3 regions of the Mesorhizobium sp. W016 genome follow, and region 2 is predicted to be linked to each of the others. Evidence: riboswitches for the same ligand, from Rfam matches in the RefSeq annotation. Region 2 holds a riboswitch; each other region holds the start of a gene.

Region 1 (4,406 bases), 3.4 Mb from region 2:
CCATTTGTGGAAGCGGTGCAGATCGTACTCCTCCGGCATCAGCACGCCGGCCGCGTGACGCATGGAGCGCAGGCCTTTCTGGTTGATCTCGCAGATCGCGGCATCCTCCTCCAGCACCTGGGTGCCGAAGGCGACGACATTGTCGATGTCCGTCTCAGCCAGCGCCTCGGGCGCGAACAGCCATTCGGCGGTGAGTTCGGTCTGTTCGGGACCGAGCGGCATCAGTCGCACCGTCCTGACATAATCGACATGGCCGACGATGAACATCGAGGGCAGGCTGGTGGCATAGGTCTGTCCGGCCGCACGCTCGGCTGGCGTCAGGCCCGGGAAGACCGGGCCATGGGCATGTCCGTCGCGCGACCAGGTCTCGGCGCCGGCGCGCAGGCCACCCGAAAACTCCGGTGCGTCATTGTCGGCATGGCGGACCCAGTCGGGGTCGTCGTGCCGGCTCATCAGGCCGCGGCCGTATATCGGCACCAGCCGAGACAGGTCCTTGTGGACGCCTGGGCAATGCAGGCACTCGTTGAAGTTCTCCCAGAAGATTTTCCAGTTGCAGTTCATCACCTTGCGCAGGACATGGCCTGATACCAGCGTTTCCAGCGGCCAGTTGGCGAGGTCGCCGGATGCGGGATCGAAGGAGGTCTCGGCGGAGCCGGCCGTCGCCTGCTGAAGGTTCACAAAGACAAAGCCGCGCCACACCGACAGCGCCACCCGGTAGAGCGGATGATCTGCCTTGTCGAAACCATCTGGCAGCGATTTCGAGGGAACGCGCACGAGATCGCCGCGCAGCGAGTAGGACCAGGCATGGTAGGGGCAAGTGATGAGCCGCGCTTTCAGCCGGCCCTCGCTTTCCTGGCAAAGCTGCGAGCCGCGATGCCGGCAGGTGTTGTGGAAGGCGCGCAACTCGCCGGTGTCGTCGCGCAGCACGACGATTTCCTGCGTGCCGACGCGGAATGTCCTGAATGCCAAAGGCTGGGCAAGATCGGCCTCGCGGCAGACGAGCAGCCAGCTTTTGTACCAGATGGCCTCGAGATCGCGCTGGTAAGCCTCGCTATCCCAATAGGCCGATGACGGTAGCGTCGGTTCGGCCCGGCTCAGGCCGTTATAGGGGTCGCGCTCGCTCGGGTTGGGATGCATGGCTGGCTTCCTATGAAGCGTCAGCCGACACCCCGGCAAATCGTTTGTCAATCAGAGTGCCGCATTGCCGGTTGCAGGCGCGGCGCATAATCATGTCGTGGACATGGGACATTCGGAATTGGGGGGATTCGGACGTGGCCGCACGACAGATGTCGCTTACGCCGGAGCTGGTCGCGCGCTGCTGGCGCGAGATCAGGGACCCCGGGCCTGATCCGGACGCGATGCATCTCGATGAAGCCGACTATGACGCGCTTCTGGATGAATTGCAGGTCGAACTCCCGGATAGCGAACCGCTATGGCTGTTCGGCTATGGATCGCTGATCTGGAAACCGGAAATAGATTATGTCGAGGACCGCGTTGCGCTGGCGCGCGGCTGGCATCGGTCCTTTTGCATGAACATGACGCGCTGGCGCGGCACCAAGGTCAGCCCCGGCCTGATGATGGCGCTGGACCGTGGCGGACAATGCAAGGGCGTCGCCTTTCGGCTGACCGACAATAACCGGCGCGAGCAGTTGGGCCGGCTTTTCCGGCGCGAAGTCACGCTGAAGCCGACAAGCTACCGGCCGCGCATGCTGAAGCTTGCAAGCGAGGCCGGACCGCTCAGGGCATTGGCCTTCGTGATCAACCGCAACGGCCTGACCTATTCCGGCCCGCTCGACGAAGGCAAGATCGTCGAAAGGCTGGCCACGTCCTGCGGGCACTGGGGATCGGGCGCCGACTATCTCTACAACACGGTGAAAAACCTTGAAGAGCGCGGCATTCACGATCGCCATCTGTGGCGGCTGCAGCGGCTGGTTGCCGAGCGGATCACCGCGTTGAACCCGTAACGCCGCATGGCGCATTCGCGCTGTTGGCCGGCGGAATTTGGTTTGCCGGATGCGGCCGTTTCAGCCTATAGTCATGCATGTCGTCGGTTCCGTTAGGGACCAAGAGGGAATGCGGTGAGGGCTGACTTGTTGCCCAATGCCGTGGCTGCCCCCGCAACTGTGTGCGGTAGTCCTCTCCAAGCCACTGAGGATTTTTCCTCGGGAAGGTGGGGAAGGGCGCTGATCCGCGAGCCAGGAGACCTGCCGGCGACAGGGAACTGACTTCGATGCCCTCGGGTGGAGGGCGAAAGGACAAGATATGAATACCGCTTCCGTCTCCCTCGGCGCATCCGTCTCCTCGCAGTCGCGCTTCATGCAGCTCGTGCTTAGCGCGTTTCTGGGCATTTTCGTCGTCGGCGTTGTCGGTTTCTCGCATATCGATGCGGTCCACAATGCGGCGCACGACTATCGCCATTCGATGGCGTTTCCCTGCCACTGACGAGGATCTGACATCATGAACCTGTTTCGCAACGTCGTGTTCATCGCGGCGATCGCAGGGCTCGTGGCGGGTGTCGCTCTCGCCTGCATGCAGGCCTACGCCACCGTGCCGCTGATCCTCAAGGCGGAGGTCTACGAAAAGGCTGGTGGCGGCCATGAGCATCAGCATGCCGCGGCGCCCGCCGCCAACGCTGCGGACACCGATGCCATGAGCACCGCCGCGCCGGCGGAAAATGCGGTGAGCAGCGCAGCACCGGCTGAAGCAGCCGCGCCGGCGGAGGACGAAGGCTGGGCGCCGGCCGACGGCTTCGAGCGTTTCGCCTTCAGTGTCGTCGCCAATATCGTCACCGGCATCGGCTTCGCGCTGGTCCTGGTGGCGGTTTCCGAGTTCGCCGGCGGCATCGGCAGCTGGCGCCAGGGCGTGTTCTGGGGCTTGGCCGGCTTTGCCGTGTTCACGCTGGCGCCGGGCCTCGGCCTGCCGCCGGAACTGCCGGCAATGCCGGCGGCCGATCTCATGCAGCGCCAGATCTGGTGGTGGGCAACGGTGATGACAACGGCGATCGGTCTTGCCCTTATCACCTTCCGCACGTCGGCGCCCCTGACCGTGCTCGCCGTCGTCCTGATCGTCGCCCCGCATATTGTCGGCGCGCCGCAGCCTGACAGTTTCGTAACGCCGATCCCGGAGGGCCTGCATCATCAGTTCGTGGTGGCGGTGACGCTGACCAATCTGGTGTTCTGGCTGGTGCTCGGCGCAGTTGTCGGTGTAGTGCGCGCGCGCTTCACCGGCACCGCGACCAGCCTGCGCGACAGCTTTGCCTGATCGCAGTTTGACCTTCATCATCGGCGGTGCGCGCTCCGGCAAGAGCGCGCATGCCGAAACTTTGGCGACGGCGTTGCTGCCGCCATGGGCTTATATCGCCACCGCGCTAGCCTATGACGGCGAAATGCGCGAGCGCATCGCGCAGCACCGCTCGCGCCGTGGCGAGGGGTGGGCGACCATCGACGCCCCGCTTGATCTTGCCGGTGCGCTCGAGGCATTGCCGGACAACCAGCCGGTGCTTGTCGACTGCCTGACGCTGTGGCTGACCAATCATATGCTGGCCGATCATGATCTGGAGGGGGAGTGCCGGCGGCTGGCCGATGTGCTTTCGCGGCCGCGCGGACCGTGGTTCGTGGTCTCCAACGAAGTCGGACAAGGCATCGTGCCCGACAATGCGCTGGCACGCCGGTTCCGCGATGCCGCCGGCCGGCTCAACCAGCAGATCGCGGTCGTAGCTGATATGGTGCTTCTGATGGTGGCGGGGCTGCCGCTCAAGGTGAAATGAGATGACCGATATCGACACAAAAGACGAAGAGCGCCATCGCGCCAAGATGGCCAAGCGCAAGGCGGTGCAGGACGCCGAGGTCGCGGAAAAGACGGTCGAGAAGGGGCTGCTGATCGTCAACACCGGACCCGGCAAGGGCAAGACCACGGCTGCCTTCGGGCTGGCGCTGCGCATGCTCGGCTATGGCAAGCGCGTCGGAATCGTCCAGTTCATCAAGGGCAAATGGCACACCGGCGAGAAGGATGCCTTCGCGGCGTTTGGCGACCGCGTCGTCTGGCACACGATGGGCGAGGGTTTCACCTGGGAGACGCAGGATCTGAAGCGCGACATTAAGGCGGCCGAAGCCGCCTGGGCCAAGGCGCTGGAACTGATCGCCGACCCCTCTGTCAGCCTTGTCGTCCTCGATGAGCTCAACATTGCGCTGCGCTACGACTATCTCGATCTCGACAAGGTGGTCGCGGCGCTGAAGGCGCGGCGCGAAGGCCTGCATGTCGTCGTCACCGGCCGCAATGCCAAGCCGGCGCTGGTCGAGGCGGCCGACCTCGTCACCGAGATGGGCGTGACCAAACACCATTTTTCCGCAGGCGTTAAGGCGCAGCAGGGAATTGAGTTTTGAGGGTCTAACTTCGGGAGATGACCG
Region 2 (4,406 bases):
GTCGCCACCCGCATCGAGATCGCCAAGCTGAAGGAATTGATGCCTGCCACGACCATGATCTACGTCACCCACGATCAGGTCGAGGCGATGACGCTGGCTGACCGCATCGTCGTGCTGAAGGATGGCCATATCGAGCAGGTCGGCACGCCGATGGACCTCTACAAGAAGCCCGGCAATCTGTTCGTTGCCCAGTTCATCGGCTCGCCGGCCATGAACATCCTGCCGGCGACAATCGACAGGACGGGCAACCCGACAATCGTCAGCCATGTCGGCGGCCGCAAGGCAACGGTGCCGATCGCAACGCCGGCGTCAGCAAAGGGTGCGGCAGTCAGCTTCGGCGTGCGGCCGGAGGATCTGTCGGCCGCCACCGGCGCGGAATATCTTTTCGAGGGCGTGGTGGACTATGTCGAGCAACTCGGCGAGGTGCAGCTTGTCTATGTCGATATCGGCCGCGCTGACCTGCCGTTGGTGACCAAGCTGCCCGGCAATGTCGAGGTCAAGCGCGGGGCAAAGCTGCGACTGACCGCGGATGCCGGGGACCTGCACATCTTCGACGCCGATGGGCACTCCTTCTCGCTCAAGCCGGTGGAAGTGAAGGCGGCTTGAGATAGCTGCGTCGTACAGGCATGAAAAAAGAGCGGCGGGCCAGGCCCGCCGCTCTTTTTTTAAGCTTCGGCTGTTAGTTGTTGCCGAACCGATCCCTGTCGCTGCTCTGAGGAACGAACTTCTGTTGGTCGTTCGACGAGTTCAGCAGCTTGTAGACCGCCGAGTTGGTGCCGGTCGACGAAGTGCGGGTGGTGTCGACGGCAGCGGCCGGCTGGTTGGCGCCATTGGAGCCATAATTGTCGCTGCCGGCAAAGGCAGCGCTCGAAACAGCCAGAACGGCTGCGGTGGCAAGAACGATCTTCTTCATTTTAGTCTCCTGAATTTTTCTGATGCCGCCAGCTGCAGCGGATAAGCCCGCCGCGTGCTGGGAACCGGCTTTTAACGGCCGAAAAGGTTACGGTCGGCACCGTGGGCAGGCGCCTCCTCGGCTGGAGCCGACTTCTCAACCGAAGCCGTATGGCCACTATCGGTCGACGTAATCGCAGGCTGGTTGGCGCCGTTCGAACCGTAGTTGTCGCTGCCGGCGAAAGCGCTGCCGGAGATGGCCAAAACGGCGGCGGCAGCAAGGATGATCTTTTTCATTTCAATACTCCTGAATTTTTTGGGATCCCGAGAGCGACGGGGTAGCCGCCCTTCTTTGGTCGGGATCAGCGATTGCCGTAGAGGTCGCGGTCGGCGCCCTGAACGACAGGCTGCTTGTCAGCGTGCGCCGGCTTCTGAATGGAAGCCGTATACGAGCTGTCGACCGAGACGGCTGGCTGGTTCGCACCATTGGAACCGTAATTGTCGCTACCGGCGAAGGCGCTGCCGGTGATCGCCAAAACGGCTGCGGCAGTGAGGATGATCTTTTTCATTTTTAGTACTCCAGTTTGTCTGTCCGTCTAGCGGCGTGTCTTGGGAGGAATTCGCGTCGTTCGGACAGCTCCGATGTGGGAAAGCCATAGGCTGGTTTCCAATCACGAAGTTGTTCCGTGTGGACCACGGTCCTGCACCTTGAAATTGTGCCAGGAAGTTCCTCTATGGTCATTTATCGCATTGTTTTCAGTCGCTTATGTCGAACCGAGTGGTTCGCTCCGGTGTCGGTTTCCGGGCCGTCGTTCACACCATCCTGCACGCATTGTCAACAGAAACGAACCGTTCGGTTCGATTAGAGATTGCTAATAGTAACTTTTCGATACCGTTGAGCCCTTTTTGCCCCCGATCGGAACTGGATCCGCAGCAATTCGAAACGGCGATGATAGCGCCGCAAGACAGGATCTCAGCCCTTCGGTGGTCGGCGGGGCGTATGCCGCGCGTGTCGCGCCGCATGGATATGATGTCGCTTTCATGCCGACGTCGCGATCGCTGCCGTGATTAGATGATCGCATCTCAGGTGCCGCTTCGTGACGACGCAGCGGAGAATTGGGAAGCCGGTCAGAATCCGGCGCTGCCCCCGCAACGGTGGTGGAGTTGAAGTCGCAACGGGAGACCACTGGGCAGCAGCCTGGGAAGGTGTCGCGATGGTCCGCAAGGACAACTCCAGAGCCCGGAAACCAGCCCGAGATGCATAGACTCGACTGATCGCGGTGGGCGGTCAAGAGGTGGATAGTGCATGTCCGGCGCCGCGCCGGCCTGCGTCCGATCCTTCCTCCATCACCACCAAGTTCAGTCCTTAAACCACGAGGACAGAACTATGGATACGCGCAACGACATGCTGAGGCTCCTGAACGGCCGCAAGCAAGGCTTTTCGCTGGAACAGCCCTTCTACACCGACCCGGACTATTTCAAGCTCGACATGGAGCTTATCTGGTATCGCGACTGGCTGTTCATCGGCCATGATTGCGAACTGCCGAAGCCCGGCAGCTATATCACCGTGCAGATCGGCGATTATCCGGTGGTGCTGGTCCGCGACCAGAAGGGCAACATCAACGCCTTTCACAATTCCTGCCGCCATCGCGGCAGCCGTGTCTGCAACACTGAGAAGGGCATGGCGGCAAAGCTTGTCTGCCCCTATCACCAGTGGACCTACGAGCTTGACGGCCGGCTGCTGTTTGCCCGCCAGATGGCCGACGGTTTCGACAAGAGCCAGTTCGGCCTGAAGCCCGTCGCCTGCGAGAGCGTCGGCGGCTACATCTTCATCTGCCTGGCAAAAGAACCTGCCGACTTTGCCCCGATGCGCGCCATGATAGAGCCCTACCTCAAGCCGCACCGGCTGAATGAAGCCAAGGTCGCCTTCGAGAGCACCATCATCGAGAAGGGCAACTGGAAGCTGGTCTGGGAAAACAACCGCGAATGCTATCACTGCGCCGGCAATCATCCGGAGCTGTGCAAGACATTCCCCGAAGCGCCGACGGTGACCGGCGTGCAGGGCGCCGACAGCGATCCGGAGATGCTTGCGCACTGGGCGAAATGCGAGGCGGCGGGCCTGCCGAGCAAGTTCCGCATCGATCCGGCCGGGCAATACCGCGCCACCCGCGCGCCGCTGCTGCGCGATGCCGTCAGCTACACGATGTCCGGAAAGCGCGCGGTGACGAAGAACCTGTCCGACACTGTTGCCGCCGACCGCATCGGCACCTTGATGCACTACCACTATCCGACGACCTGGAACCACATACTGATCGACCATGCGGTCACCTTCCGGGTGCTGCCGATCAGCGCTACGCAAACCGCGGTGACGACCAAGTGGCTGGTGCACAAGGATGCGGTCGAGGGGGTCGACTACAACCTTGAGGAGCTCACCCATGTCTGGACCGAGACCAACGACCAGGACCGCCGCATCGTCGAGGAAAACGCCTTTGGCATCCTGTCTCCGGCCTATGAGCCCGGCCCCTATTCGGAGCTGCACGAGGGCGGCGTGATCCAGTTCGTCGAATGGTACGCGGCCTTTATCGGCCCGCGCCTTGCCGAAGGCGGCCGGCCGGCGCTGCGCAGCGTCGCGTGAGCTGGAGCAGGCGAAGAGGGACCAGAGGATGAATGCGATGACGGATCTTGGGCTCTATCGCCATCTCGACCAGATGGCGCCGTGGAACGATAGGCTGCAGGTGCTGGAAGTGATCGGCGTCAGCGACGAGGCGCCCGACGTCAAGACCTTCACCTTCCGCTCCGACAACCAGACCTGGTTCCGCTACAAGCCGGGCCAGTTCTTGACGCTGGAACTGCCGACACCGGACGGGCCGCTGATGCGCACCTACACGCTGTCGTCATCGCCATCGCGGCCCTTTTCGATCGCGGTGACGATCAAGGCGCAGGCCGGCAGCATCGGCACGCGCTGGATGTTCGACCATCTGGCACCCGGCTCGCATGTCAAGGCCTATGGACCGGCGGGCGACTTCTCGTTGCACAGCCACCCGGCGGCCAAATACCTGTTCATTTCGGCTGGCTCCGGCGTGACGCCGATGATGTCGATGCTGCGCTGGCTGAACGACTGCGCGCCATGGACCGATGTCGGTTTCGTCAACTGCGCGCGGCGTGCCGAAGAGATCATCTTCCGCAAGGAACTCGAACTGCTCGGCGGCCATATGCCCGGCTTGTCGCTCGGCTTCATGATCGAGGAACGTTCCAGCCGCGAAGGCTGGTACGGCCATATGGGCCGCATCGATGCGATCCGGCTGCCCTTGCTGGCTCCGGATTTCCGCGAGCGCGAAATCTTCTGCTGCGGCCCCGATCCGTTCATGCGCGCCGTGCGCGGCATGCTGGATGCCGCCGGCTTCGACATGACGAAATACCATCAGGAGAGCTTTGCCGCGCCTGTGGTGGAGGAAATTCCGGCGCCGTTTGCCTCCCCGGTCGAGGACGGCATCGCTGCACCTGTCGAAGCCGTG
Region 3 (4,406 bases), 3.5 Mb from region 2:
GGCCCGCGCCTTGCTGGCCCCCTTCGATCCGGTGGTCTTCGAGCGCGCGCGCACCGAGCGTCTCTTCGATTTCCGCTACCGCATCGAGATCTACACCCCGGCCGACAAGCGGCAATATGGCTATTACGTGCTGCCTTTCTTGCTCGGCGACAAGATCGTCGCCCGCGTCGACCTCAAGGCCGACCGGCCTGCGAGTGTCTTACGCGTCCACGCCGCCTATGCCGAAGCAGGCGCACCGCCTGAGACCACCGCACAGCTTTTCGAGGAACTAAAGGAGATGCAGGGCTGGCTTGGCCTTGAGCGCATCGAAGTGACGCCGGCCGGCAATCTGGGGCCGGCATTGGCTAGCGAGAGAGATGGCCAACCCTTGCAGCGTCTGTCATAGACGCCTCAATAAGCCTCGTAGGTTGTGCAATGGCATCGGACAAAGTGCTCGACATGATCCATGGCGCCCTCATTGCGCATGGAATAGATGCAGTCCGCAGAGATAGGGACGTCATGCTCCAATCGAAGCAGCTTCGGTTTGAGGCTGAGGTGTTCGAGACGAGTTCTGACCGGCTGGTCCTGGAAATCTACATTTTTTCTCCGCTGCTTGATGTTCAGCCGGTCATTGAATCCTTTGCTGGCTTCGGCGACACGCGCTGACGTTGCCCCCAAGTTTTATCCAATTCTGAGTTCGCTCCGGCGATGAATGTTGCCCTGTTGGGCGGTTTGAGCGACGGGCACCGGCGCGGAGCTGATCATCGTGCGCAGCGCTGTGTCCCGTCGCGGGGTGAAGGTGTGGGCGAACTCGAAGGGGGTCTGCCATCCGAGCCTCGAATGTGGGCGATTGAAGTTGTAGTCTGCCCGCCAACTGGCCAAGACCGCGCGAGCCTGTGCCAATGAGGTGAACAGCATCTCGTTCAGCAGTTCTTCACGGAGGCGACCGTTGAAGCTCTCGATGAAGCCGTTCTGCATTGGCTTGCCCGGCGCGATATAATGCCAGTCCACGCGGCTTGCATCGGCCCAGGCAAGGATCGCATTGCTGGTCAGTTCGCTGCCATTGTCACTGACCACCATCTTCGGCTTGCCGCGTTCGATCATGAGCCGATCGAGTTCGCGGGCAACCCTCACGCCGGACAGAGACGTATCCGCGACCAACCCCAGGCACTCGCGCGTGCAGTCGTCGACGACGGTCAATATCCGGAAGCGACGGCCATCGGTCAGCTGATCCGACACGAAGTCCAGTGACCAACGGTCGTTGGGTGCAACGGGGACCATCATCGGTGCCCGCGTTCCAATGGCTCGCTTGCGACCGCCACGGCGCCGTACGGCAAGCTTCTCCTCGCGATAGAGCCGGAACAGACGCTTGTGATTGACCACATAACCTTCCCGCCGCAGCAGCACATGCAGGCGGCGATAGCCGAAGCGCCGGCGCTCATGCGCGATCGCCTTCATCCGCTCCCGCAGGTCACCATCGTCGCCACGGATCGCCTTGTGGCGAACCGTCATCCGGCAGCAGCCGATGGTCTTGCACGCCCGCCGCTCGCTCATCTCGAATGCCGTTCGAAGATGCGCGACGGCCTCTCGCTCGGCAGCGGGCGTCACCATTTTTTTCCGAGAAGATCTTTCAAAGCGGCGTTGTCGAGCATGGCGTCCGCCAGGAGTCGCTTCAGACGAGCGTTCTCATCCTCCAGCGTCTTCAGCCGCTTCGCTTCCGACACGTCCATGCCTCCATACTTGGCCTTCCATTTGTAGATGCTGGCGTCGCTGACCCCGTGCTTGCGGCACAGATCGGCCACCGAAACTCCGGCCTCGTGCTCCTTCAAAATCCCGATGATCTGCTCTTCACTGAAACGGCTGCGCTTCATTCTCTGGTCCTCGCGTTGGGCCAGAGCGAACTTCAAACCGGATTAAGCCAAAGGGGCAACGTCAGCGCGAACAGGAACTGAACCAGGCGTTTGAAAAGTTTCTCCGTGGTGTTTTCCATGTGGCCATTGAGGGACTGGCCGATCACGTCTGCGAGAACATGCAGGCCGAAATAGAGCTTTGGCAGCGAAGCAGCGCCAGTTGGAAGATCTGGCGAAAAGATGCCCGCTGGAAAATCTATAGCGGCCCGGTCATTTCCCAGGCCACAACCGAGCTATGCTCGCTGACACCAGGCTATCCAGCATTCTATGCCAAGCTGGAAAAGCTGTTCACAGCTTCGGTACCCCCCGGAAGCCATTTTGTCCGGACCTTTCTGGCAGGCTTGAAGGGCACGCTGATTAGTGCCGAAGTCCTTCTGGACAACGCGGTTTGGCATGAGGGACAGAATCTGGCTGTCGGTCATGACTGGGACTATAGCGATGGCTATCAAGCTATCCGACAGGTCATCCTGGCACTGCCGGAAGCCGGGACATGACAGCCCCTGCCGACATCGCCATGTCGTAGCCGTGCGTTGACACCGCCGCCCGCAAAAGCCTAAATCCGCTGCAGACGGTCCCCTGCCCGCAACGGCAAGGGCCAAGAGGGAATGCGGTGCGGGATTTCGGTCCCAAATCCGCGGCTGTCCCCGCAACTGTAAGCGACGAGCCAAGGCCGAAAGCCACTGGGTAACACCGGGAAGGCGGCTAACCAAGGCGACGACCCGCGAGCCAGGAGACCTGCCGTCTGAGACAAAGTATCCGATCGCCTGGCGGGTTTCCGGGCAAGGAGCACGGTTTTTGGACCAGAACAGCAGTTTTTCGGCTGGCACAGCGGACATTGCGTCCGGGGACAACGACGCCCTGACCGGCGTGACCGTCATCGTCTGCGCCTCCTGCCGCGATGAGACCGGTTCCGACGCCCATCCGCGCGCCGGCGAATTGCTGGCTGAGGACACACGCCGCGCCGCTGCCGGCGATATCCGAGTCCGCACCGCCGAATGTCTCGGCAATTGCAAGCGCCGCCTCAGCGCCGCGATCCTGCGCGATGGCTGCTGGAGCTATGTCTTCGGCGATCTGACCGCAACCAGCGGCGCCGACCTCGTTACCGGCGCAAAGCTCTTCGCGACTTCGGCCGACGGCCTCATCCCGTGGCGCGGCCGGCCCGATAGCCTCAAGCGCGGCCTCGTTGCCCGCATCCCACCCCTCGACATGCTGAAGGACTGACGATGAACGCTTCAAACCCGGCCGCCAACCTCTCCCGTGTTCCCTGCACTGTCGTTACAGGCTTCCTCGGCGCCGGCAAGACGACGCTGGTCCGCCATCTCCTGGAAAATGCCGGCGGCAAGCGCATCGCCATCATCGTCAACGAGTTCGGCGACATCGGCATCGACGGGGAAATCCTGAAAGGCTGCGGCATCGACACCTGCCCCGAGGAAAACATCGTCGAACTGGCCAATGGCTGCATCTGCTGTACAGTCGCCGACGATTTCGTGCCCGCCCTCGACAAGATCCTCGCGCTGACACCGAAGGTTGACCACATCCTGATCGAGACCTCGGGCCTGGCTCTGCCCAAGCCGCTGGTCCAGGCGTTCCAGTGGCCGAGCGTGAAGAGCCGGGTAACCGTCGACGGTGTCATCGCCGTGGTAGACGGCCCGGCGCTGGCCGAAGGCCGCGTCGCCAACGACATGGACGCTTTGCAGGCACAGCGCGCTCAGGACGAGACGCTCGACCATGACGATCCTGTCGAAGAAGTGTTCGAGGACCAGATCGCCTGCGCCGATTTGATCATCCTGTCGAAGAGCGATCTGATGGACGCCCCCGGTTCGGCCCGCGCCAACGCCATCATCAATGAACATTCCGCCCGCGCGGTAAAAATCGTGCCGACTGCGCATGGCAAGGTCGACCCGTCGGTGCTGCTTGGCCTCGGTCTCGCCGTCGAAGACGACATCGAGAACCGCAAGTCGCATCACGACGGCGCTTTCGATCATGAGCATGACGATTTCGACACCTTCATCGTCGACATCCCCTCGATCACCAATCCGGACGAACTGGCAAAGCGCGTCGCTGCCGCCGCCGAACAGGAAAACGTGCTTCGCGTGAAAGGCTTCGTCGAGGTCGGCGGCAAGCCGATGCGGCTTTTGCTGCAGGCCGTCGGCCCACGCGTCAACCATTACTATGACCGCGCCTGGACGGCCGAGGACGATCGCCGCTCGCGTCTCGTCGTCATTGGCCTGAAGGGGCTGAACCGTCCGGCGATCGAGCGTATACTCGCCGGTTGATCTCAGGCACGAGCCGCGATGCACATACTCACCACGACCTCCGCCTCGCTCGACGATCTCGCCGAGCCGGTTGATCTCCGGCAGACGCCGGCGGATATCGTGGCGCTGTCCTTCACCGACAGCGACCTCGCCGGCCTCGCGGCGGCCTGGAAGGCCGATGCCGCCCGCCTGCCGTCGATGCGGCTGGCGGCGTTGCGCGACCTGCGTCATCCCATGTCCGTGGACCTCTGGATCGACAGCG

Evidence for each region. Region 2 has a riboswitch for cobalamin ahead of ACYG9V_RS06865 (aromatic ring-hydroxylating oxygenase subunit alpha). Riboswitches for the same ligand answer to the same signal wherever they lie in the genome.
Region 1: it holds a riboswitch for cobalamin, as region 2 does, so the genes downstream of both, ACYG9V_RS23410 (CbtB domain-containing protein) here and ACYG9V_RS06865 (aromatic ring-hydroxylating oxygenase subunit alpha) in region 2, are expected to answer to the same signal.
Region 3: it holds a riboswitch for cobalamin, as region 2 does, so the genes downstream of both, ACYG9V_RS23660 (DUF1636 family protein) here and ACYG9V_RS06865 (aromatic ring-hydroxylating oxygenase subunit alpha) in region 2, are expected to answer to the same signal.

The regions. Positions count from the first base shown of each region.
Region 1 covers NZ_JBTTIF010000002.1:4,722,225-4,726,630, reverse strand. Annotated here, with positions in the region: gene ACYG9V_RS23420 (aromatic ring-hydroxylating oxygenase subunit alpha) at 1-1,137, opposite strand, end outside; gene ACYG9V_RS23415 (gamma-glutamylcyclotransferase) at 1,272-1,964, shown strand; cobalamin riboswitch at 2,032-2,226, shown strand; gene ACYG9V_RS23410 (CbtB domain-containing protein) at 2,263-2,442, shown strand; gene ACYG9V_RS23405 (CbtA family protein) at 2,458-3,261, shown strand; gene cobU (bifunctional adenosylcobinamide kinase/adenosylcobinamide-phosphate guanylyltransferase) at 3,254-3,766, shown strand; gene cobO (cob(I)yrinic acid a,c-diamide adenosyltransferase) at 3,768-4,382, shown strand.
Region 2 covers NZ_JBTTIF010000002.1:1,304,084-1,308,489, forward strand. Annotated here, with positions in the region: gene ACYG9V_RS06845 (ABC transporter ATP-binding protein) at 1-606, shown strand, start outside; gene ACYG9V_RS06850 (DUF680 domain-containing protein) at 680-913, opposite strand; gene ACYG9V_RS06855 (DUF680 domain-containing protein) at 985-1,188, opposite strand; gene ACYG9V_RS06860 (DUF680 domain-containing protein) at 1,254-1,460, opposite strand; cobalamin riboswitch at 1,960-2,161, shown strand; gene ACYG9V_RS06865 (aromatic ring-hydroxylating oxygenase subunit alpha) at 2,279-3,526, shown strand; gene ACYG9V_RS06870 (FAD-binding oxidoreductase) at 3,564-4,406, shown strand, end outside.
Region 3 covers NZ_JBTTIF010000002.1:4,769,342-4,773,747, forward strand. Annotated here, with positions in the region: gene ACYG9V_RS23640 (winged helix-turn-helix domain-containing protein) at 1-385, shown strand, start outside; gene ACYG9V_RS23645 (hypothetical protein) at 415-645, shown strand; one part of gene ACYG9V_RS23650 (IS3 family transposase) at 661-1,592, opposite strand; one part of gene ACYG9V_RS23650 (IS3 family transposase) at 1,592-1,850, opposite strand; gene ACYG9V_RS23655 (DUF6348 family protein) at 1,928-2,383, shown strand; cobalamin riboswitch at 2,442-2,646, shown strand; gene ACYG9V_RS23660 (DUF1636 family protein) at 2,685-3,110, shown strand; gene cobW (cobalamin biosynthesis protein CobW) at 3,113-4,165, shown strand; gene cobN (cobaltochelatase subunit CobN) at 4,184-4,406, shown strand, end outside.